4 regions of the Pseudomonas sp. NFX15 genome follow, and region 2 is predicted to be linked to each of the others. Evidence: predicted binding sites of a transcription regulator. Region 2 holds the regulator's gene; each other region holds the start of a gene.
The links. The regulator FliA, encoded in region 2, starts transcription of late flagellar genes. The targets are predictions, from matches to a motif close to CTAAAGTTTNNNNNNNNNNNGCCGNTAA.
Positions count from the first base shown of each region.

Region 1: a site for FliA is predicted at 1,398-1,425, ahead of J1D76_RS20925 (methyl-accepting chemotaxis protein). Genes of this name have one in related genera too.
Region 3: a site for FliA is predicted at 3,441-3,468, ahead of J1D76_RS16835 (flagellar protein MotY). Genes of this name have one in related genera too.
Region 4: a site for FliA is predicted at 1,362-1,389, ahead of J1D76_RS02485 (methyl-accepting chemotaxis protein). Genes of this name have one in related genera too.

Region 1 covers NZ_JAFMPV010000022.1:50,113-55,071, forward strand. The annotation lists gene J1D76_RS20925 (methyl-accepting chemotaxis protein) at 1-1,305, opposite strand, end outside; gene ampE (regulatory signaling modulator protein AmpE) at 1,527-2,363, opposite strand; gene ampD (1,6-anhydro-N-acetylmuramyl-L-alanine amidase AmpD) at 2,360-2,920, opposite strand; gene nadC (carboxylating nicotinate-nucleotide diphosphorylase) at 3,112-3,960, shown strand; gene J1D76_RS20945 (DUF6388 family protein) at 4,052-4,357, opposite strand; tRNA gene J1D76_RS20950 (tRNA-Thr) at 4,492-4,567, opposite strand; gene pnp (polyribonucleotide nucleotidyltransferase) at 4,707-4,959, opposite strand, start outside.
Region 2 covers NZ_JAFMPV010000020.1:66,305-71,263, forward strand. The annotation lists gene flhA (flagellar biosynthesis protein FlhA) at 1-542, shown strand, start outside; gene flhF (flagellar biosynthesis protein FlhF) at 554-1,882, shown strand; gene fleN (flagellar synthesis regulator FleN) at 2,000-2,830, shown strand; gene fliA (RNA polymerase sigma factor FliA) at 2,827-3,567, shown strand; gene J1D76_RS20025 (chemotaxis response regulator CheY) at 3,735-4,106, shown strand; gene J1D76_RS20030 (protein phosphatase CheZ) at 4,128-4,916, shown strand.
Region 3 covers NZ_JAFMPV010000015.1:6,010-10,968, forward strand. The annotation lists gene bfr (bacterioferritin) at 1-142, opposite strand, end outside; gene J1D76_RS16815 (bacterioferritin-associated ferredoxin) at 341-559, opposite strand; gene J1D76_RS16820 (peroxiredoxin) at 870-1,472, shown strand; gene rnt (ribonuclease T) at 1,654-2,331, opposite strand; gene pyrC (dihydroorotase) at 2,328-3,374, opposite strand; gene J1D76_RS16835 (flagellar protein MotY) at 3,534-4,439, shown strand; gene J1D76_RS16840 (argininosuccinate synthase) at 4,569-4,959, shown strand, end outside.
Region 4 covers NZ_JAFMPV010000002.1:73,756-78,714, reverse strand. The annotation lists gene J1D76_RS02485 (methyl-accepting chemotaxis protein) at 1-1,249, opposite strand, end outside; gene J1D76_RS02480 (transporter) at 1,522-2,544, shown strand; gene J1D76_RS02475 (inorganic phosphate transporter) at 2,834-4,447, shown strand; gene J1D76_RS02470 (hypothetical protein) at 4,659-4,959, shown strand, end outside.

The sequences.
Region 1 (4,959 bases), on a different contig from region 2:
CTGTTCGATCTGCGTGCGCTGCCCGGCCACGGCCTGGTTGCTCTGCGCAGAAACGTTCTCCACCTGGCCGGCCTGGCGTTCGACTTCGCTGACGGTCTGCCCCACCCGCTCGATCAGGTCATGGATTTTCTTCACCGTGCCATTGAACACTTCCCCCAACTCGCCCAGTTCGTCGCGGCTGTGGGCGCTGAAGGTCACGGTCATGTCACCGGCCGCCACCTTGTCCATCACCCCGCCCAGACGCTTGAGGGTGGTGCGGGTCGAGGCATAGAAACCGCCGTAGAGATAGAAAATCAGCACGAACACCACTGACAACGCCACGGCCTGCAAGATCATATGGGTACGGTTCTGGTCCAAGCGCTGCTGCAATTGCGGGCCGAGATACTTCAGGGTCGCTTCATTGAGTTGGTAAGTCTGGTCCATCAGGGCCGAGACCTGATCGTAGAAACCCTGCCACGGCGCATCGAGGGTGTCGGCCATGACCACTTGTTCTTCGAACAACTCACTGGCTTTCTTCAACGATGTCCGGCTGAGTTCGGCTTGCGCAGCCAAGGTCTCACGCGCCGCCTTGCTTGAAGCCAGGGCATCTTGCAGCTTCAGGCCATATTCGCTTTGCAGTTTTTCGATCTGCGCCAACAACTCATCGAAACGGGTACTCGACGCCGAGTTGATGAAACCCTGCCCCAACGAAAACGACCCCATGGCCCGGCCTTCGCCGAGGATCTGCGTGACGCGTGGGGTCACGAGGGTAATCAACTCGCTCAATTGGCGCATGTCGCTCTGGTTGTCGCGACTGAGGCCAGCCTGGCTGGTAACGAGTTGGCTGAAAATCTGCGCGCTGCCCACCAGCTTGCCGATCAGGGCGCTTTTGCTTTGCAGGGAGGTTTCCGCTTGCTGGGCCTTGAAGGCTGCAATCATTTCATCGCGCTTGCCGTCGAACATGGCGATTTGTTCCGGGTCGCTGGCCATCGCCGCCAGCCCTTGCAGCCGCGCCAGGATGGTTTGCTCAAGCGTGCTGATTTTAGATTCGACGTTGCTGGCCTTGCCCGACTGGCCAAGGCTGACGTTGATCTGCACCAGGTTGTTCAGGGTTTCCAGATCCCGTCGTAGCGCCAGGCTGTTGCCCAACAGATCGAGGCTTTGCAGTTCGATGCGCGTGCCCTGGAATTCGCGGTAGGAGTCACGCACCAGATAGAAGTTGGTCACCAGCATCGGCACCAGGAACAGTACGCTGATCAGGCTGAACTTCATGCCGAAGCTCAGGCGGTTCATCAGTGCGACAGCGGGATAGAGCAAGCTCTTCACTGGATGTCTCCCTTCAATTTTTTATTTTTTTTTTTTGGCAGGCGCAGACAGAAAGCAGATAGCCACTATTCGGCGCTATCTCTGTATAACTTAAATCGGCAGGAGGTTTTGTAACTTAAGGTTAACGACAGGCTTCATCCGCGCAGGTGAGTGAACCCTGTGGTGAGGGGGATTGCCCCCTCACCACAAGATCCCTCTCCATAATGACCCTGGCTAGAGCGCTAAGGCAGGACCGTCCACAACGCAAACCCGGCATACCAGAGCACCGCGGCGCGCAGGAGCAGTTCCCAGATGCGGTCCAGGTTATGGACACCTTCGGCGCCGGCCACCGGCGCCGGAATTTCACCGGCCACCAGCCCGACTTTCTCGATCAATTGCGCGGCGCTGATATTCCAGTTCAGCAGCTCATGGAGCATGACCCGGCTGACCGCGACAAAATTGCCGACCAACGCAAGGCTTGCCGCCAGCAGACGCACCGGCACCCAGTCAAAAGCGTGGCGCAGTTGCCCGGCACGTTCGACCACTGCCGGGTTTTTCCCGTGTTCTTCGGCCAGCGCCAGCAGCCGATAGCTCAGCGCCGCCACCGGGCCCAGCAGGAAGTACCAGAAAATAACCGCAAAAAAACTGTGATAGGCCTCCCACAACAAGTGCCCTTCGACCCGTTCCAGCAATTGGTCGCCATTGTCGGCGCAGATATCCAGGTCGCGCTTGGCGACGTGGGCCGCCGCTTGCAGGTCTTCCCGACGCCAGGCATCGCGGAACGGCCCGAGGTCGCCCAGCAGGTCACCGCGGCCCAGGCTGTAAATCACCACCAGCAAATGGATGGGCAGGGCCAGCAAACCATAGGCCACCGGGTCAATGACGATCAACAGCAAACCCAGCAGCGCCACCGGCAACAAGACCAGGATTGACAGCACCAACCACGGGCGGGCCGAAAGCCGCGGGTTGGCCTCAAGCTTGTTCAGCTCGTGAATCCAGCCATTGTCACGCTGGACCCGATGGCGCAGGGCCGAGAATTTCTCGATCCACACCGCCAACAACAACACCAGAAAACTCATTGCCCTTCTCCCTGTGCCAGGGCGGCACGATAGCGTGCCCAATCGAACGCCGGCCCCGGATCGGTTTTACGCCCAGGCGCAATGTCGCTGTGCCCGCAGATCCGTTCGGTGGTAATCGCCGTGAACGTCTGCTGCAACTGGCGGGTCAGGACCGTCAACGCGCTGTACTGCGCGTCGGTGAACGGCAGATCATCGGTGCCTTCGAGCTCGATGCCCAGTGAAAAATCGTTACAGGTTTCCCGCCCCTCGAAAATCGATACACCGGCGTGCCACGCACGCTCGAGGCAGGACACAAACTGGGTAACGGTACCGTCGCGTTCGATCAGAAAATGCGCGGACACACGCAAATCCGCGATCCCAGCAAAATAGGGATGTTCAGTGACATCCAGGCGATTCTGGAAAAACTCCTGCACCTTGCCGGTGGCGAACTGCGCCGGCGGCAGGCTGATGTTGTGGATCACCAGCAGGGAAATTTCGTCCGTGGGGCGCGCATTGAAGTTGGGTGAGGGGCAGACAAGCGCACCCTGAATCCAACCGCGCGCGGGGTCCAACTGCATACCGATTCCTTCAACGTCGACTGTGTTTTGCACAGTATGCCGCGAGAATCCCCCAAGGCGCGATCATTTGCCGTGTTTGAGGCACCTGAGCTTGCCCGTCAGTGCCGCCGATGCCAAAGGAGCGTGCTTGTGCCTTGGGTTGGTCCACGCCATGGCCCTATAATCGAGCCACTTTGTTTGTGGAGTCCGTTATGCCGAATCTACGTCTCGCCGATCTGACCGCCGAAATAGAAGCCAACGTGCGCCGTGCGCTGCGCGAAGACATCGGCAGCGGCGACATCACCGCGCAATTGATCCCGGCCGAACGCCTGGCCAAAGCCACCATCATTACGCGTGACGCCGCCGTGATCAGCGGCACCGCCTGGGTGGATGCCGTGTTCCGGCAACTGGACCCGCGGGTGGCGGTGCACTGGCAGGTTGCCGACGGTGAGCGCGTGACACCCAACCAGGTGTTGTTCCACCTCGAAGGTCCGGCGCGCTCGTTGCTGACCGGCGAACGCAGCGCCCTGAACTTCCTGCAAATGCTGTCTGGCGTGGCCACCCGCGCGCAGTACCTGGCGGACTTCGTGTCCGAGACTCAGGTCAAGCTGCTCGACACCCGCAAAACCTTGCCGGGCCTGCGTATGGCGCAAAAGTACGCCGTGACCTGCGGTGGCTGCCACAACCACCGCATCGGCCTGTACGACGCCTTCCTGATCAAGGAAAACCACATCGCCGCCAGTGGCGGCATTGCGCAAGCCATCGCCGCTGCGCACAAGATTGCGCCTGGCAAGCCGGTGGAAATCGAAGTGGAAAGCCTGGATGAGTTGAAAGAGGCCTTGGCGGCCGGTGCCGACATCATCATGCTCGATGAGCTGAGCCTGGACGACATGCGCGAAGCCGTGCGCCTGAACGCCGGCAAGGCCAAGCTGGAAGCCAGCGGCGGGATCAACGAAAGTACGTTGCTGCCGATCGCACAGACCGGGGTGGACTACATCTCGATTGGTGCGATGACCAAGGATGTGAAAGCGGTGGATCTGTCGATGCGTCTCAGTATCTGACAATCCTGTAGGAGCCCGGCTTGCCGGCGAAAGCGTCCTTGAGATCGCTATCGCCGGCAAGCCGGGCTCCTACAAATGCTTGAATATACGTTTAAACCACCAGATTGTTCATCTCGCAGTATTCTTCCCACTCGACGCCCAGCACCTCGGCCGCTTCCTTGTGCAGCTCAAGGCGTTTGCTCTCGAACTCTTCTGGCGTCGACGTGTACTTGAGGGTCAACTCCCACGGCTGCAAGCCCTGGGCTTCGGCCTCATCCTCGAACGCCCACTGAATCTGGTCTTTCTGATCATCAGGACTCAGGTCCTTGATCTCTTCCATCAGTGCCGGGGCATCCAGCACGTACTTCTTCAGCGCTTCTTCGTGTCGCGCTTCCTGGCTCAATTCTTTAACGGTCATGTCGTTCTCGTTGATCTGGGGAATGGAAGATGGATCTGGATCATCAAGGATCTCTCTGACGCAAAAAACCGCTTGGACCTCGGTTTGTCTGGCCTTCAGAACCATTCGGGATCATTTGAAAACAAAGGTGCTACTGGTGCCCGAGACAGGAATCGAACCTGCGACCTTCGCGTTACGAGTGCGCTGCTCTACCGGCTGAGCTACACGGGCGGTGGGCTAAACCTAGCACTGACCATGGAGTCAGGCAACTTCACAAGCACCTCAATTTCTCGCAGGCAAAAAAATACCCCGCAGCTTTCACTGCGGGGCATTTTCTACAACGTTGAAGCGGTCAAACCAACGGGGATAATTAAACGCCCGAAGCCTTGGCTGCTGCTACGTCCTTGATGGACAGCTTGATACGGCCGCGGTTGTCCACGTCCAGTACCAGCACTTCCACTTCCTGGCCTTCCTTCAGGATGTCGGTCACTTTCTCGACGCGAGCATCGCTCAGCATGGAGATGTGAACCAGACCGTCCTTGCCCGGCAGGATGTTGACGAATGCGCCGAAGTCGACGATGCGCTCAACCTTACCAACGTAGATCTTGCCGATCTCGGCTTCC
Region 2 (4,959 bases):
CGAAACTGGCCGAAGAGCTGGTGCCGGGGGTGGTGTCGCTGTCGCAATTGCTCAAAGTGTTGCAGGCGCTGTTGGCCGAACAGGTACCGGTACGCGACATCCGCAGCATTGCCGAGGCCATCGCGAACAATGCCGCCAAGAGTCAAGATACCGCCGCGCTGGTGGCTGCCGTGCGGGTTGGCGTATCCCGTGCAATCGTCCAAAGCATTGTAGGGACTGAGTCTGAGCTGCCAGTTATCACGCTGGAGCCAAGGTTGGAACAGATATTGCTCAATAGTCTGCAAAAGGCAGGACAAGGCTCGGAAGAGGGCGTTCTGCTGGAGCCAAGCATGGCTGAGAAGCTGCAACGCTCATTGATCGACGCAGCGCAGCGCCAAGAGATGCAAGGTCAACCGGTGATTCTGTTGGTGGCCGGTCCGGTTCGCGCGATGCTCTCGCGATTTGGCCGGCTCGCAGTCCCGGGTTTGCACGTGTTGGCTTACCAGGAAATCCCTGACAACAAGCAAGTGACCATCGTTGCGACAGTAGGGCCCAACGGCTGAGGTAGTGGTTTATGCAAGTTAAGCGTTTTTTCGCCGCCGATATGCGTCAGGCCATGAAGCTGGTTCGTGATGAGCTGGGCGCTGATGCCGCCATCATTGGCAACCGCCGGATCGCCGGGGGCGTCGAGCTGACGGCTGCGCTGGATTACAAGTTGTCGGCGCTGGCACCGCGTGTGCCGAACATGGAACTCGAAGACGAGCTGCGCAAGACGCAGTCGCGGATCGTCACTGCCCAGGCTGAACTGAGCCTGCGTAGCGATGGCGAGAGCGACCAGAGCACCAACCGCCAGTTGTTCGCCGGCTTGCCATTGACCGCTGCCGAACCGTTGATCGAACCCACGTACGCCGAACCCCGTCGCCCTGCACCGGCCCCGACGCCAACCTCCGGTGGCGTTGACCCGCGTGCATTCGACTCGATGCGCTTCGAACTCAACAGCCTGCGCGAACTCATGGAAGTTCAGCTCGGCTCCCTGGCCTGGAATCAGCTGCAAGGCAGCCGTCCGGATCAGGCGAACCTCTGGCGTCGCCTGCAACGCATCGGCCTGTCTGGCCCGTTGTCGCGCGATCTGCTGGCGATGATTACCGACATTGAAGAGCCTCGTCAGGCCTGGCGCATGCTGCTGGCGCACCTGGCGCGCATGATCGCCACCCCGCAAGTCGAACCGCTGGAAGAGGGCGGCGTGATCGCCATGGTCGGCCCTGCCGGCATGGGCAAGACCACCACGTTGGCCAAGCTCGCTGCGCGCTACGTGCTCAAGTACGGCGCGCAGAACATTGCCCTGGTGAGCATGGACAGCTTCCGCATCGGTGCCCAGGAGCAGCTCAAGACCCTGGGGCGTATCCTCAATGTCTCGGTGACCCACGTCGATCCGGGCCAGTCGCTGGTCCAGGCGCTGGAGCCGTTGCTGCGCAAGCGCGTGGTGCTGATCGATACCGCCGGCCTGCAAGCCAGCGATCCGGCCCTGCGCATGCAGCTTGAAAGCCTGGCCGGCCGCGGCATTCGTTCAAAAAATTATCTGGTCCTGGCAACCACCAGCCAGAAACAGGTTCTAACCGCCGCTTATCACAGTTACAAGCGGTGCGGGCTGGCTGGCTGCATCCTGACTAAACTGGATGAGACGGCGAGCCTGGGCGAGGTGTTGAGCCTGGCCATCAGTCACGAATTACCCGTGGCCTACCTGACCGACGGCCCGCGGATCCCGGATGATCTTCATCTGCCGCGCCGTCACCAGTTGGTCAGTCGCGCCGTCAGCGTGCAAATGCAGGAAGAACCCAGCGAAGAAGCCATGGCTGACATGTTCGCTGACATCTACCACAGTCCGACCAAGCAGGTTGGCTGAGGTAATTAATGAATAGTTTTTGTACCTACATCGATGGTCTGCCATGCATTGTTCCGTTAGCGAACGCGCAGCCAGTAATGTGGCCTCCGTCTATGCAAGACAAGGTAAAGAAATAATATGGGCAGCATGCATCCCGTTCAGGTGATCGCGGTGACCGGCGGCAAAGGTGGCGTCGGGAAAACTAACGTGTCTGTAAACTTGTCCCTGGCCCTCGCTGAGCTTGGCCGGCGCGTCATGCTGCTGGACGCCGACCTGGGGCTGGCAAACGTCGACGTCCTGCTGGGCCTGACACCCAAACGGACCCTGGCCGACGTGATCGAAGGCCGCTGCGAGCTGCGCGACGTACTGCTGCAGGGGCCCGGCGGCATCCGTATCGTTCCGGCGGCGTCCGGCACACAGAGCATGGTTCATCTGAGCCCTGCGCAGCACGCTGGGCTGATCCAGGCCTTCAGCGACATCGGCGATAACCTTGACGTATTGGTGATCGACACCGCTGCGGGCATTGGTGACTCGGTAGTCAGTTTCGTACGTGCCGCCCAGGAAGTGTTGCTGGTGGTGTGCGACGAGCCGACCTCGATTACCGATGCCTACGCCCTGATCAAGTTGCTCAACCGCGACTATGGCATGAACCGCTTCCGCGTCCTGGCCAACATGGCCCAGAGCCCGCAGGAAGGGCGCAACCTGTTCGCCAAGTTGACCAAGGTCACCGATCGCTTCCTCGATGTCGCTCTGCAATACGTCGGCGCCGTGCCCTACGACGAAAGCGTGCGCAAGGCCGTGCAGAAGCAGCGTGCGGTCTACGAAGCGTTCCCGCGTTCCAAGTGCTCGCTGGCCTTCAAGGCCATCGCGCAGAAGGTCGATACCTGGCCTTTGCCGGCCAACCCGCGTGGGCACCTGGAGTTCTTCGTCGAGCGTCTCGTGCAACAGACAGCAGGGCCTGTGCTATGACAGCCAGCGGTTACAACCTCTATAAAAAATCGGCCCGCGATGCGCAGTACGAGCTGATCGAGCGTTACGCGCCGCTGGTAAAACGCATTGCCTACCACTTGCTGGCACGCTTGCCAGCCAGTGTCCAGGTCGAAGACCTGATCCAGGCCGGGATGATCGGCCTGCTTGAAGTGTCGACCAAATATGACGCCAGCAAAGGCGCCAGTTTCGAGACGTACGCGGGCATTCGAATCCGCGGCGCGATGCTCGATGAAGTGCGCAAGGGGGACTGGGCGCCACGCTCGGTCCACCGCAATACGCGCATGGTCAGCGACGCGATTCGCTCGATTGAAGCGAAAACCGGTCGTGACGCTAAAGATCACGAAGTTGCGGCCGAACTCCAATTGAGTCTCGACGATTATTACGGGATTTTGAACGACACCCTGGGCAGCCGCTTATTCAGTTTCGACGACCTGTTGCAGGACGGCGAACACGAAGGGCTGCACGAGGATGGCGCAAGTGCTCATCTCGAGCCGTTACGCGATCTGGAAGATGAACGCTTCCAGGCGGCGCTGGCGGATGCGATTGCCAATTTGCCGGAGCGTGAGCGACTGGTGTTGGCGCTGTACTACGACGAAGAGTTGAACCTCAAGGAAATCGGTGAGGTCCTGGGGGTCAGCGAATCGCGGGTCAGCCAGTTACACAGCCAGTGCGCGGCCCGTTTGCGGGGGCGTTTGGGGGAGTGGCGAGCGCGCTGAAGGCAGTGTGGGGACACTGCGAACGGGGCCGATGGGGTGTTGAACCACACCGGTCGCGATCTGTTGTGCTCCAGACAGTCATTGAGTGCTTTGCCGGATTGATTGAAATGGCGCGTCCAGGTGCTGGGCGCGTTTAAGACTGCTTGGAGGTCGAATTGGACAAGAACATGAAAATCCTCATCGTTGATGACTTCTCAACGATGCGGCGGATCATCAAGAACCTGCTGCGTGACCTTGGGTTCACCAACACCGTCGAGGCCGACGATGGCACTACCGCCATCCCGGTGCTCAACAGCGGAAGCATCGACTTTCTGGTAACGGACTGGAACATGCCTGGCATGACCGGAATCGATCTGCTGCGCCACGTGCGCGCCGATGAAAAGCTCAAGCACCTGCCGGTGTTGATGGTCACCGCTGAAGCCAAGCGCGAGCAGATCATCGAAGCGGCCCAGGCCGGCGTTAACGGCTATGTGGTCAAACCCTTTACGGCCCAGGCGTTGAAAGAAAAAATCGAGAAGATTTTCGAACGCATCGGTTGATGAGTGCGCCACGGGGGAGCTATGGGCAATAACGAATCTTCACTGGGCGATTTTGAATCGACCCTGAAAAAACACGCCGTCGAATTGGTCGCGAGCCTTGAAAAAGGCAAGTTCGGCGACGCCGTGCAATTGATCCATGAGCTCAACCAGACCCGTGACCGCGGCCTGTACCAGGAAGTGGGCAAGCTCACGCGCGAGTTGCACAGTGCGATCGTCAATTTCCAGATTGACCCGCACATGCCGCAAGCCGAGGAAGTGTCGCAGATCACCGACGCCACCGAGCGCCTGGGGTACGTGGTGAAGCTGACCGAAGCCGCTGCGAACCGCACCATGGACCTGGTGGAAAACGCCACGCCGCTGGTCAACAGCCTGGCCGATGAAGCCCAGGCCTTGGGCACGGACTGGAAGCGCTTCATGCGTCGTGAAGTCGGCGCTGAAGAGTTTCGCGAATTGGCCCGGCGGGTCGACGGCTTCCTGGTGCGCAGCAGCCAGGACAATCGCGCGGTGTCGGGCAACCTGAACGACATCCTGCTCGCCCAGGATTACCAGGACCTCACCGGCCAGGTGATCAAGCGTGTGACCACCCTGGTCACCGAAGTCGAAAGCAACCTGCTCAAGCTCGTGCTCATGGCCAGTCAGGTGGACCGCTTTGCGGGCATCGAGCATGACCGTGAAGCGATGCTGGCTGAAAAAGATCCACAAAAACATCTCTCTCAGGGTGAAGGTCCGCAGATTCATGCCGATAAAAGAGAAGACGTTGTGTCCGGTCAGGACGATGTGGACGATTTGTTATCCAGCCTGGGATTTTAGAGATTTCACAATCTCAGGTTTTTTGGGTTTTTAGACCTGTAGG
Region 3 (4,959 bases), on a different contig from region 2:
ATTCGTGGTACTCGTGCTTACCGAGCTTGTTCAGGCCCCAATCTTCGTACATGCGCGCATGCAGGAAATATTGATTGATCGCGACCAGCTCATTGGCAAGGATCTTGTTGAGATGCTGGATGACTGTAACGTCGCCTTTCATGATGGGGTCCTGCCCTGTATTAGCCTTCAATAAAGCTGAGTTTGAGCCGCGTATTTAATAGTGTCAAACCTAAGTTATTGAAACTTAAATGAAAATTAATCTGAATAAGAATGTTTGTGTTCCGCGTCTAGAGCCTAACCAGTTGATTTTGAGGCATAAAAAAACCGGACATATGTCCGGTTCTTTGAAAATCGATAGTTACGCGGCTGTGAATTCTACTGGATAGGGAATGGCAGCCTGGGCCGTTTGCAGTTTTGTCAGGGTCTCGCGGACCACTTCCTTGGCAAGGCAGGCACATTTGCCGCATTGGCTGGCAACGCCAGTGGCCACGCGGACTTCCTTGTAGCTGCAGCATCCTTCATAGATCGCATCGCGGATTTGACCGTCGGTGACGCCAGTGCAGAGGCAAACATACATAAAGAAGACCGTCGCTGATTGTGACTCAATTGCGATGGATCTTAATGTTAACGAGAATGATTGTCAAAGTGGTTTCACGGCACTTTTCGCCATAAAAGAGCGCGGCTGACGAACGGTCTGTCCGGCCAATCCGCTGGGCAGAACTCGCGGGGATTTCATCGCCGCGGGAAAAAACAGCTAAGCCAGCTCAAATACGCGGTGTATGATGACCGGTCTTTTGCGACCGGGGGTCGTGTCACAGGGCTGTCGCCTCAGGGTGGCAGGCTGATACGAACCCTGTTTCTCACGCTATTACACCAGGAGATATCCAATGAGCGTACTCGTAGGCAAACAAGCCCCTGACTTCACCGTACCGGCCGTACTCGGCAATGGCGAGATCGTTGACAGCTTCACCCTGTCTTCGGCGATCAAAGGCAAATACGGCCTGGTGTTCTTCTACCCACTGGACTTCACCTTCGTTTGCCCGTCCGAGCTGATCGCTCTGGATAACCGCATGTCGGAATTCAAGGCCCGCAACGTGGAAGTGGTCGCTGTGTCGATCGACTCGCACTTCACCCACAACGCATGGCGCAACACCCCGGTCAACAACGGTGGCATCGGCGAAGTTCGCTACACCATGGCTGCCGACATCAAGCAGGAAATCATGAAGGCCTACGACGTTCAGTCCGCTGACGGCGTGGCGTTCCGTGGCGCATTCCTGATCGACGACAAAGGCGTTGTCCGCTCGCAGATCATCAACGACCTGCCGCTGGGTCGTAACATGGAAGAGCTGCTGCGTCTGGTCGACGCTCTGCAATTCCACGAAGAGCACGGCGAAGTTTGCCCTGCCAACTGGAAGAAAGGCGACAAAGGCATGAACGCTTCGCCAGAAGGCGTTGCGGCTTACCTGACCGAGCACGCTGCCGCTCTGTAAGGCGCGTTGCAGGTACAAAAAAACCGGCCTTGAGGGCCGGTTTTTTTATGCACGGGACTTAGACCCTGTAGGAGCGAGCCTGCTCGCGATGGTCGTTAACGATAACGCGGGAAGCCTGATACTCCGCAGCGCTCTCTAGTCCATCGCGAGCAGGCTCGCTCCTACAAAAGAGCCAACAGCATCAGTCGTCGAAGTCTTCCCAGCCACCCATCTGCTTCCAGCGATTGACGATGCCGCAGAACAGCTCCGCCGTCTTCTCGGTGTCATAGCGGGCCGAGTGAGCCTCACGACCGTCGAAGTCGATGTCTGCCGCCTGGCACGCCTTGGCCAGCACGGTCTGGCCGTAAGCCAGGCCCGCGAGCGTTGCGGTGTCGAAGCTGGAGAACGGATGGAACGGGTTGCGCTTCATGTCCATCCGCGCAACCGCTGCATTGAGGAAGCCCAGGTCGAAGCTGCTGTTATGCCCGACCAGGATTGCCCGTTTGCAGCCATTGGCCTTGAGGGCCTTGCGCACGCCACGGAAGATATCGTTCAGAGCAGACTCTTCGCTTACGGCCATGCGCAACGGGTGATCGAGCTTGATCCCGGTGAACTCCAGGGCCGCCGCTTCGATGTTCGCGCCTTCAAACGGTTCGACCCGGAAGAAGTAGGTGTGATCGGGATACACAAATCCCTTTTCATCCATGGCGATGGTGGTCGCGGCGATCTCCAGCAGGGCGTCGGTGGCCGAGTTGAAACCACCGGTTTCTACGTCGACGACCACCGGCAGGTAACCACGGAACCTGGCTGCCATTGGATGACGAGGGCCGCCTGCGCCGCCATTGCCTTCCAGTTCGTCGTCGAAATGGTCTTCACTCACGCGTGTTCCTCCAGCAGGCGCCAGCGCAGTTTTTCACCGGCGCGCAGCGGGATAACGGTCAGCTCGCCAAACGGCAGGCTGGTCGGGGCGGTCCATTCTTCGCGGACCAGGGTGATGCGATCGGTGTTGGCCGGCAGGCCATAGAACCGCGGGCCATTGAGGCTGGCGAAGGCTTCGAGCTTGTCCAGCGCGTTGCGCTGTTCGAAGGCTTCGGCATACATCTCGATAGCTGCATAGGCGGTGTAGCAGCCGGCGCAACCGCAAGCGGCTTCCTTGGCGTGCTGGGCGTGGGGCGCCGAGTCCGTGCCGAGGAAGAACTTCTCGCTGCCGCTGGTGGCGGCGTCGAGCAGGGCTTCCTGGTGGGTATTGCGCTTGAGGATCGGCAGGCAGTAGAAGTGCGGCCGAATCCCGCCCACCAGCATGTGGTTGCGGTTGTACAGCAGGTGGTGCGCGGTGATGGTCGCGCCGACGTTGGCCGAAGCCGAGTTGACGAACTGCACGGCATCCGCGGTGGTGATGTGTTCGAAGACCACTTTGAGGGTCGGGAAACGCTCGACTACACGGCGCATGTGCTCATCGATGAAGATTTTTTCGCGGTCGAACACGTCGACATCGCCACGGGTGACTTCACCGTGAATCAGCAACGGCATCCCGACTTCGGCCATGGCCTCCAGCGCCGGGAAGATTTTGTCGATGCTGGTAACGCCAGAATCCGAGTTGGTGGTCGCGCCGGCCGGGTACAACTTGGCGGCGTACACGAAGCCGCTGGCCTTGGCCTCGCGAATTTCTTCAGGCTGGGTGCGATCGGTGAGGTACAGGACCATCAGCGGCTGGAACTGGCTGCCGGCTGGGCGAGCGGCGAGGATCCGCTGGCGATAGCCATCGGCTTCGGCCGCGTTGCGCACGGGTGGAACCAGGTTGGGCATGATGATGGCGCGGCCAAAGGTGCGCGCAACATCCGCGACAGTATTGGTCAGCACGGCACCATCGCGAAGATGAATGTGCCAGTCGTCGGGACGCAGCAGGGTCAGGCGGTCGGACATGAGGGGATTCCAGGCGGGTCAAACTGAAGGGAATGCTACCGGAAAAGACTCTTGCAGGCACTCGCTATCAAGTTTTGCGGGAAGCTTCCGATATCCAACAGGTATGCCGTAAACATCTGTGTGTCGGTCTTTTTGTTGTAGAAGCCAGTGGAGCCTCCCGTGCGCCAGCGTTATTTAGCCTTGCTCAGTGTGTTTGCCAGCCTTCCCGCGATGGCACTCACGTTCCAGACCCGACTGGAGAACATTGAGTGGACGGTCGAAGGTGACAAGTTCGAATGCCGCCTGACCCAGCCGATCACCGATTTCGGTTCGGGCGAATTCGTGCGCAAGGCCGGTGAGCAGGCCACCTTTCGTCTCAAGGCCTACAACCCGATGATGGGCGGCGGCTCGGCGACCTTGCTGGCGGCGGCGGCACCGTGGCAACCGGGACGTGAAGACATCAACCTGGGTTCGGTGCGAATCGGCAGCGGCAATGTGTTGTTCAACAGTACGCAAGTGCAGGCCGGGCGCCTGATCAGCGGCCTGATAGATGGGCGCAGCCCGGTGATCCGCCACGCTTCGGGCGATGGCCGGGTGTCGGAGGTGCGTTTGTTGCCGGTGAAGTTCACCCAGGCGTTTGCCGATTATCAAGGCTGTGTGGCCAAGCTGTTGCCTCAGAATTTCGAACAGGTGAAGCAGTCGCAGATCGGTTTTCCCGGTGGCGGAATCGAACTCGACAGTGCGGCGAAGGCCAAGCTGCAGGTGATGCTGGAGTACATGAAGGCCGATCCGACGGTCAATCACATCGAACTGGACGGTCACTCCGACAACAGCGGCAATCGCCTGACCAACCGTGATTTGTCACGGCGCAGGGCCCTGGCGGTGATGGACTTCTTCAAGGCCAATGGCATCCAGGAGTCGCAGATAACCATGCGTTTTCACGGCGAGAGCTATCCATTGGCGCCGAACACCAACAACGCCAACCGCTCCAGGAACCGTCGTGTCGCGGTACGCCTGGAGCGTGGCGCACCGGCCGAACAAGTCGCCCCGCAGGCGACGAAGCCAGGCAATTCGACAACTTCCTGACCCTCCGGTCATTGTCGCCCTCTCGATATAAACTGTCGCTTCGTCGTCATAAGCTGTCGCGCCACTGTAAATTATTCTGCATGAGCGGTAGACTTCCCGGCTTTCCGTAGAACCCCGTGGAGTGATGGCATGGCGGACGTAAACAAGGTCGTTCTGGCGTATTCCGGCGGCCTGGACACTTCGGTGATCCTCAAGTGGCTGCAGGATACTTATAACTGTGAAGTCGTGACCTTCACCGCTGACCTGGGTCAGGGCGAAGAGGTCGAACCTGCACGCGCCAAGGCTCAGGCCATGGGCGTCAAAGAGATCTACATCGACGACTTGCGCGAAGAGTTCGTGCGCGATTTCGTTTTCCCGATGTTCCGCGCCAACACCGTTTACGAAGGCGAGTACCTGCTGGGTACTTCCATCGCTCGTCCGCTGATCGCCAAGCGCCTGATCGAAATCGCCAACGAAACCGGCGCTGACGCCATTTCCCATGGCGCCACCGGCAAGGGTAACGACCAGGTTCGCTTCGAAC
Region 4 (4,959 bases), on a different contig from region 2:
CCAGGCTGCGCACTTCATCGGCCACCACGGCGAAACCGCGCCCGGCCTCACCGGCACGCGCCGCCTCGATGGCCGCGTTGAGCGCCAGCAGGTTGGTCTGTTCGGCGATGCCGCGAATCACTTCCAGCACCTTGCCGATGCGCCCGCTGTCGGTTTCCAGTTGGCGGATGACCGTGGCGGTGTTGGCGATTTCGCCGCGCATCTGGGTGATGGTATGGATGGTGACCTGCATGACTTTTTCGCCCTGCTGGGCTGACTGGTCAGCATCGTCGGCAGCCCGCGCCGCTTCGGCGGCATGACGCGCGACTTCCTGGGCGGTGGCGGACATTTCGTTCATCGCCGTGGCCACCTGATCGGTGCGGTTGAATTGCTCGTTGGTACCGCCGGCCATCAGGGTGGCGATCGAGTTCAATTCACCGCTGGCGCTGTCCAGGTCTGATGCGCTGCGCTGCAAGCGGCTGAAGGTCTCGGCGAGGAAGTCGCGCAAGGTATTGGCGGCCATCGCCAGTTTGCCCAACTCGTCCTGACGGGTGCTGGCTACCCGCTCGGCAAATCGGCCCTGGCTGAGTTGCGCCACGTAGTCGATCAGTTTGCGAATCGGCTCGATCAGATTGCGGTTAACCAGCCACAGGCTCAGCAGGCCGATCAGCAGACCTGACACCAGCATCACCATGATCCCCAGCCACACCGTGCGCTCGGCACCGGCACTGATCAAGGTCGATTGCTCGGCGCCCTGCTTGCGCAATTCGCTCACCAGTTCGCTCATCTGATCGCTGGCGGCGCGGTCCACACCCTTGACCGCGTTATCGCCCGCCATCGGATCACCGCCAGCCGCTACATAAGCGTCCCGGCCCTTCTGATAGGCCACGCCCAACTGGCGATGCTCGTCACGCAACCGTTCGATGCGGGTTTTGAGTGACGGCTCGATGCTTTTCTGCGCGGCCAGTTCGCCGAGGATGTTTTGCACATCGCGCTGACGGTCTTCGAATTGCCCCCAGTACTTGCTCAGGTCCGCCGGCTGCTTGCCGCGCAGCAGGACGTTTTTCCACTCCTGCACCTGCACCTTGAACTGCAGGTTGGCTTCATCGATCAATTGCGAGGTATGCAGCGGGCCCTCGATCAGGTTGGCGTAGCTTTGAACGCCACTGGACAGGAAGTGAAAGCACGCCAGGGCGATCAACAGCATCGCCAGCAGGCTGCCGCTCAGCAGGGCGAGAATTTGCGTTCTCAGGGACTTTTGCAAAAGCATCGAAGGGTACTCATGACAGGAATGAGGCACGCCCGCGAGGGCGTGAAAAGTGTCCGGACATCCCTGTCTGCGGTCGCGACTGAAGTTTGCGGCGCGCAACTTAACCCAAGCGTGATCGGCGTGCCAGAGCGGTTCTTGAGAATATTCCGACCGCCGGTAGCGCAACCGTTTGCGGTTATTTTGCTGTCACAAAAACGTCATTCGAGCTTGCGATGATGCCGCTCAAGTGAACCTGTAAAACCCGTGACAGGCGTCTCCCCTTGCGAGTCCTCATGAACCACAGCATCGATCAAAGCCATCGCGACACGGATCTGTTCGGCCTGCTCTACGGTTTCAGCTTTCGCCCCGGTGAGGCCGGTCGGGAAATCAATTCCGCCGAGGCCTTGCAGTACCTGGAACACCCCGAGAGCGACGAGCAATTTCTCTGGCTGCACCTGAACCTTGCGCACGCCGCGTGTGAGCGCTGGATGAAAAGCCATCTGGAATTGCCCGAGGAATTTTTCGAAGCGCTGCACGAAGGCTCGCGCTCGACGCGCATCGAGCACGTCGACAACGCATTGCTGGCGGTGGTCAACGACGTAGTGTTCAACCTCAGCAACCTGGTCTCGTCGGATGTCTCGACGCTGTGGGTGTGCGCCCGCAGCAAATTGATCATCAGCGCTCGCCTGCAACCGCTGCACTCGGTGGACAAGTTGCGTTCGTCGGTGAAAGCCCGGGAGTGCTTCCGCTCACCACTGGAACTGCTGGTGCATTTGCTGCGTGACCAGGGTGAGGTGCTGACCCAGATCGTGCGCAAGACCAGCCAGAGCGTGGACCAGATCGAAGACCAATTGCTCTCGTCGCGGCTATCGACCAACCGCGCCGAACTGGGCGCCAATCGTCGGGTGCTGGTGCGTTTGCAACGGCTGCTGGCGCTGGAGCCGGGCTCCTTGCTGCGCCTGCTCAATCGGCCACCGCAATGGCTGCAAAAGGAAGACGTGAAGGAGTTGCGCAAATCCACCGAGGAGTTTGCGTTGATCATCAACGACCTCACGGCGCTGGGTGAGCGGATCAAGCTGTTGCAGGAAGAGATCGCCGCCAACATCAACGAACAGACCAACCGCACGCTGTTCACCCTGACGGTGGTGACGGTGCTGGCGCTGCCGATCAACATCATCGCCGGTTTTTTCGGCATGAACGTCGGCGGTATTCCGCTGGCCGGTGACCCGGAGGGTTTCTGGATTCTGGTGGCACTGGTGGCGACGTTTACCGTGATTGCCGGGCGCTGGGCGTTTCGCAAGCAGCAGGATTATTGAGCCCCGCCCTCACCTGACACTGATCGACTGTGGCGAGGGGGCTTGCCCCCATTGGGTGGCGAAGCCGCCCCATCACTCAGTCATTCAATTCGGGTTAGCTGAATTGACGACTGCTCTGCAGTCGAACGGGGGCAAGCCCCCTCACCACAGGGTTTCGCATCACCTCAGGATCTGTGGGGTTTCAGATAAGATGGCCCACGAAACACCCAAACCCTGATCCAAAGCAGTCTCCCTGTAACAATTGGCAACGATTATCACCGATACACCTCCCTCCTCAGGAATGTCAGTGATGGCTACGCCCTCCTTCACCGCCGCCCCGGCGCCCGCCGGCAGCGCCAAACCACAATTCGATAAAAAACCCGGCCTGCTCACCATCGTGGTGTTTTTTGCCGTGCTGGCCATCGGCTTGTTGTTTACCGCTTACAGCCTGATGCACGACATGCACGAACTCGGCACGGTGGTGACCACCTGGACGCCGTTCCTGCTGTTGGGCGTGGCCCTGTTGATCGCCTTGGGCTTTGAGTTCGTCAACGGTTTCCATGACACCGCCAACGCAGTGGCCACGGTGATCTACACCAACTCGCTGCCGCCGAACGTGGCGGTGGTCTGGTCCGGGTTCTTCAACTTCCTCGGGGTGCTGCTGTCCAGCGGCGCGGTGGCGTTCGGCATCATCGCGCTGCTGCCGGTGGAGCTGATCCTGCAAGTCGGCTCGTCCGCCGGATTCGCGATGATCTTCGCCCTGCTGATCGCCGCGATCCTGTGGAACCTCGGCACCTGGTGGCTAGGGCTGCCGGCCTCGTCCTCGCATACCCTGATCGGTTCGATCATCGGCGTCGGCGTGGCCAACGCCCTGATGCACGGCCGCGACGGCACCAGCGGCGTGGACTGGGCGCAAGCGACCAAGATCGGTTACGCACTGCTGCTGTCGCCACTGGTCGGCTTCGGCTGCGCCGCGCTGTTGCTGCTGGCCCTGCGCGCGTTCGTCAAGAATCGTGCGCTGTACAAGGAGCCTAAAGGCGAGACCCCGCCGCCGTGGTGGATTCGCGGCCTGCTGATCGTGACCTGCACCGGCGTGTCGTTTGCCCACGGCTCGAACGACGGCCAAAAAGGCATGGGCCTGATCATGCTGATCCTGGTGGGCACGCTGCCGATGGCCTACGCACTGAACCGCACCATGCCCGCCGATCAAGCGTTGCAGTTCGCGGCGGTCGCCGAAGTGACCCAGCAAGCGCTGATCAAGGCTGCGCCGCAACCGTCCCCGGCCGACCCGCGCCCGGTGCTCTCAGAATACGTGCGCAGCAAGGAAGCCACCCCGCAACTGGTGCCGGCGCTGGCAGCGCTGACGGGCAGCATCGGTGCTCAGGTAAAAAGCTACGGCTCACTGTCGAAAGTCCCGGCCGAGGCCGTGGGCAACGTGCGTAACGACATGTACCTGACCAGCGAAACCATTCGCCTGATGGACAAGAACAAGGTCGGCAATTTCGACGCCGACACCAGCGGCAAGCTGCAATTGTTCAAGCAACAGATCGACAATTCCACGCGCTTCATTCCGCTGTGGGTGAAGATTGCCGTGGCCATCGCCCTGGGCCTGGGCACGATGGTCGGCTGGAAACGCATCGTGGTGACCGTCGGTGAGAAGATCGGCAAGACCCACCTGACTTACGCCCAGGGCGCGTCGGCCGAAACCGTGGCGATGCTGACCATCGGCGCCGCCGACATGTTCGGCTTGCCGGTGTCGACCACCCATGTGTTGTCTTCGGGCGTGGCCGGGACCATGGTTGCCAACGGCGGCGGCTTGCAGATGAAGACCATCCGCAACCTGTTGATGGCCTGGGTGCTGACGTTGCCGGCGGCAATCCTGTTGTCGGGCAGTTTGTACTGGTTGTTCACGCAATTGTTCTGAATCACTGAAAAAACCTGGAGGTAAAAAGTCCAGGGTTGCAGCACATCATCCCGGCCGGTTATCCCGCCGGGATTTTTTTCGTCCGGCGGCACGACATTTGCTCACCGCTCAAGGGCTTGCGCTTTATTGACGCGCCTCACGTCGGGCCACCCTTCAGTTTGCTAGCGTGATGCCGACTCATAAGAGACTCGATGTATTCAGGAGAGGAACCGTGAATCTGTACATCAATCAGCTGCAGCAAAAAGCTGACTTCAAAGAAGCCATTTATGCGGGCGATATTTTCCTGAACACGCAGTTGCGCGCGGCCAAGGACCTGTGTGCGTTCGCCCAGCAAAGCATTACCGCCGCGTTCGATGGGGAAACCCGTCACCAAGCGCTGCATACGCTGATGCCGGTGGAAGAATTCGTGGTGCTGGTCACGCGCCTCAAAGGCCAGTTCACCAATAGCCAGCGCGCCAAGGACCTGATCCTGTCGTTTATCGACGAAATCGGTGCCGACCCTCGCGAATACA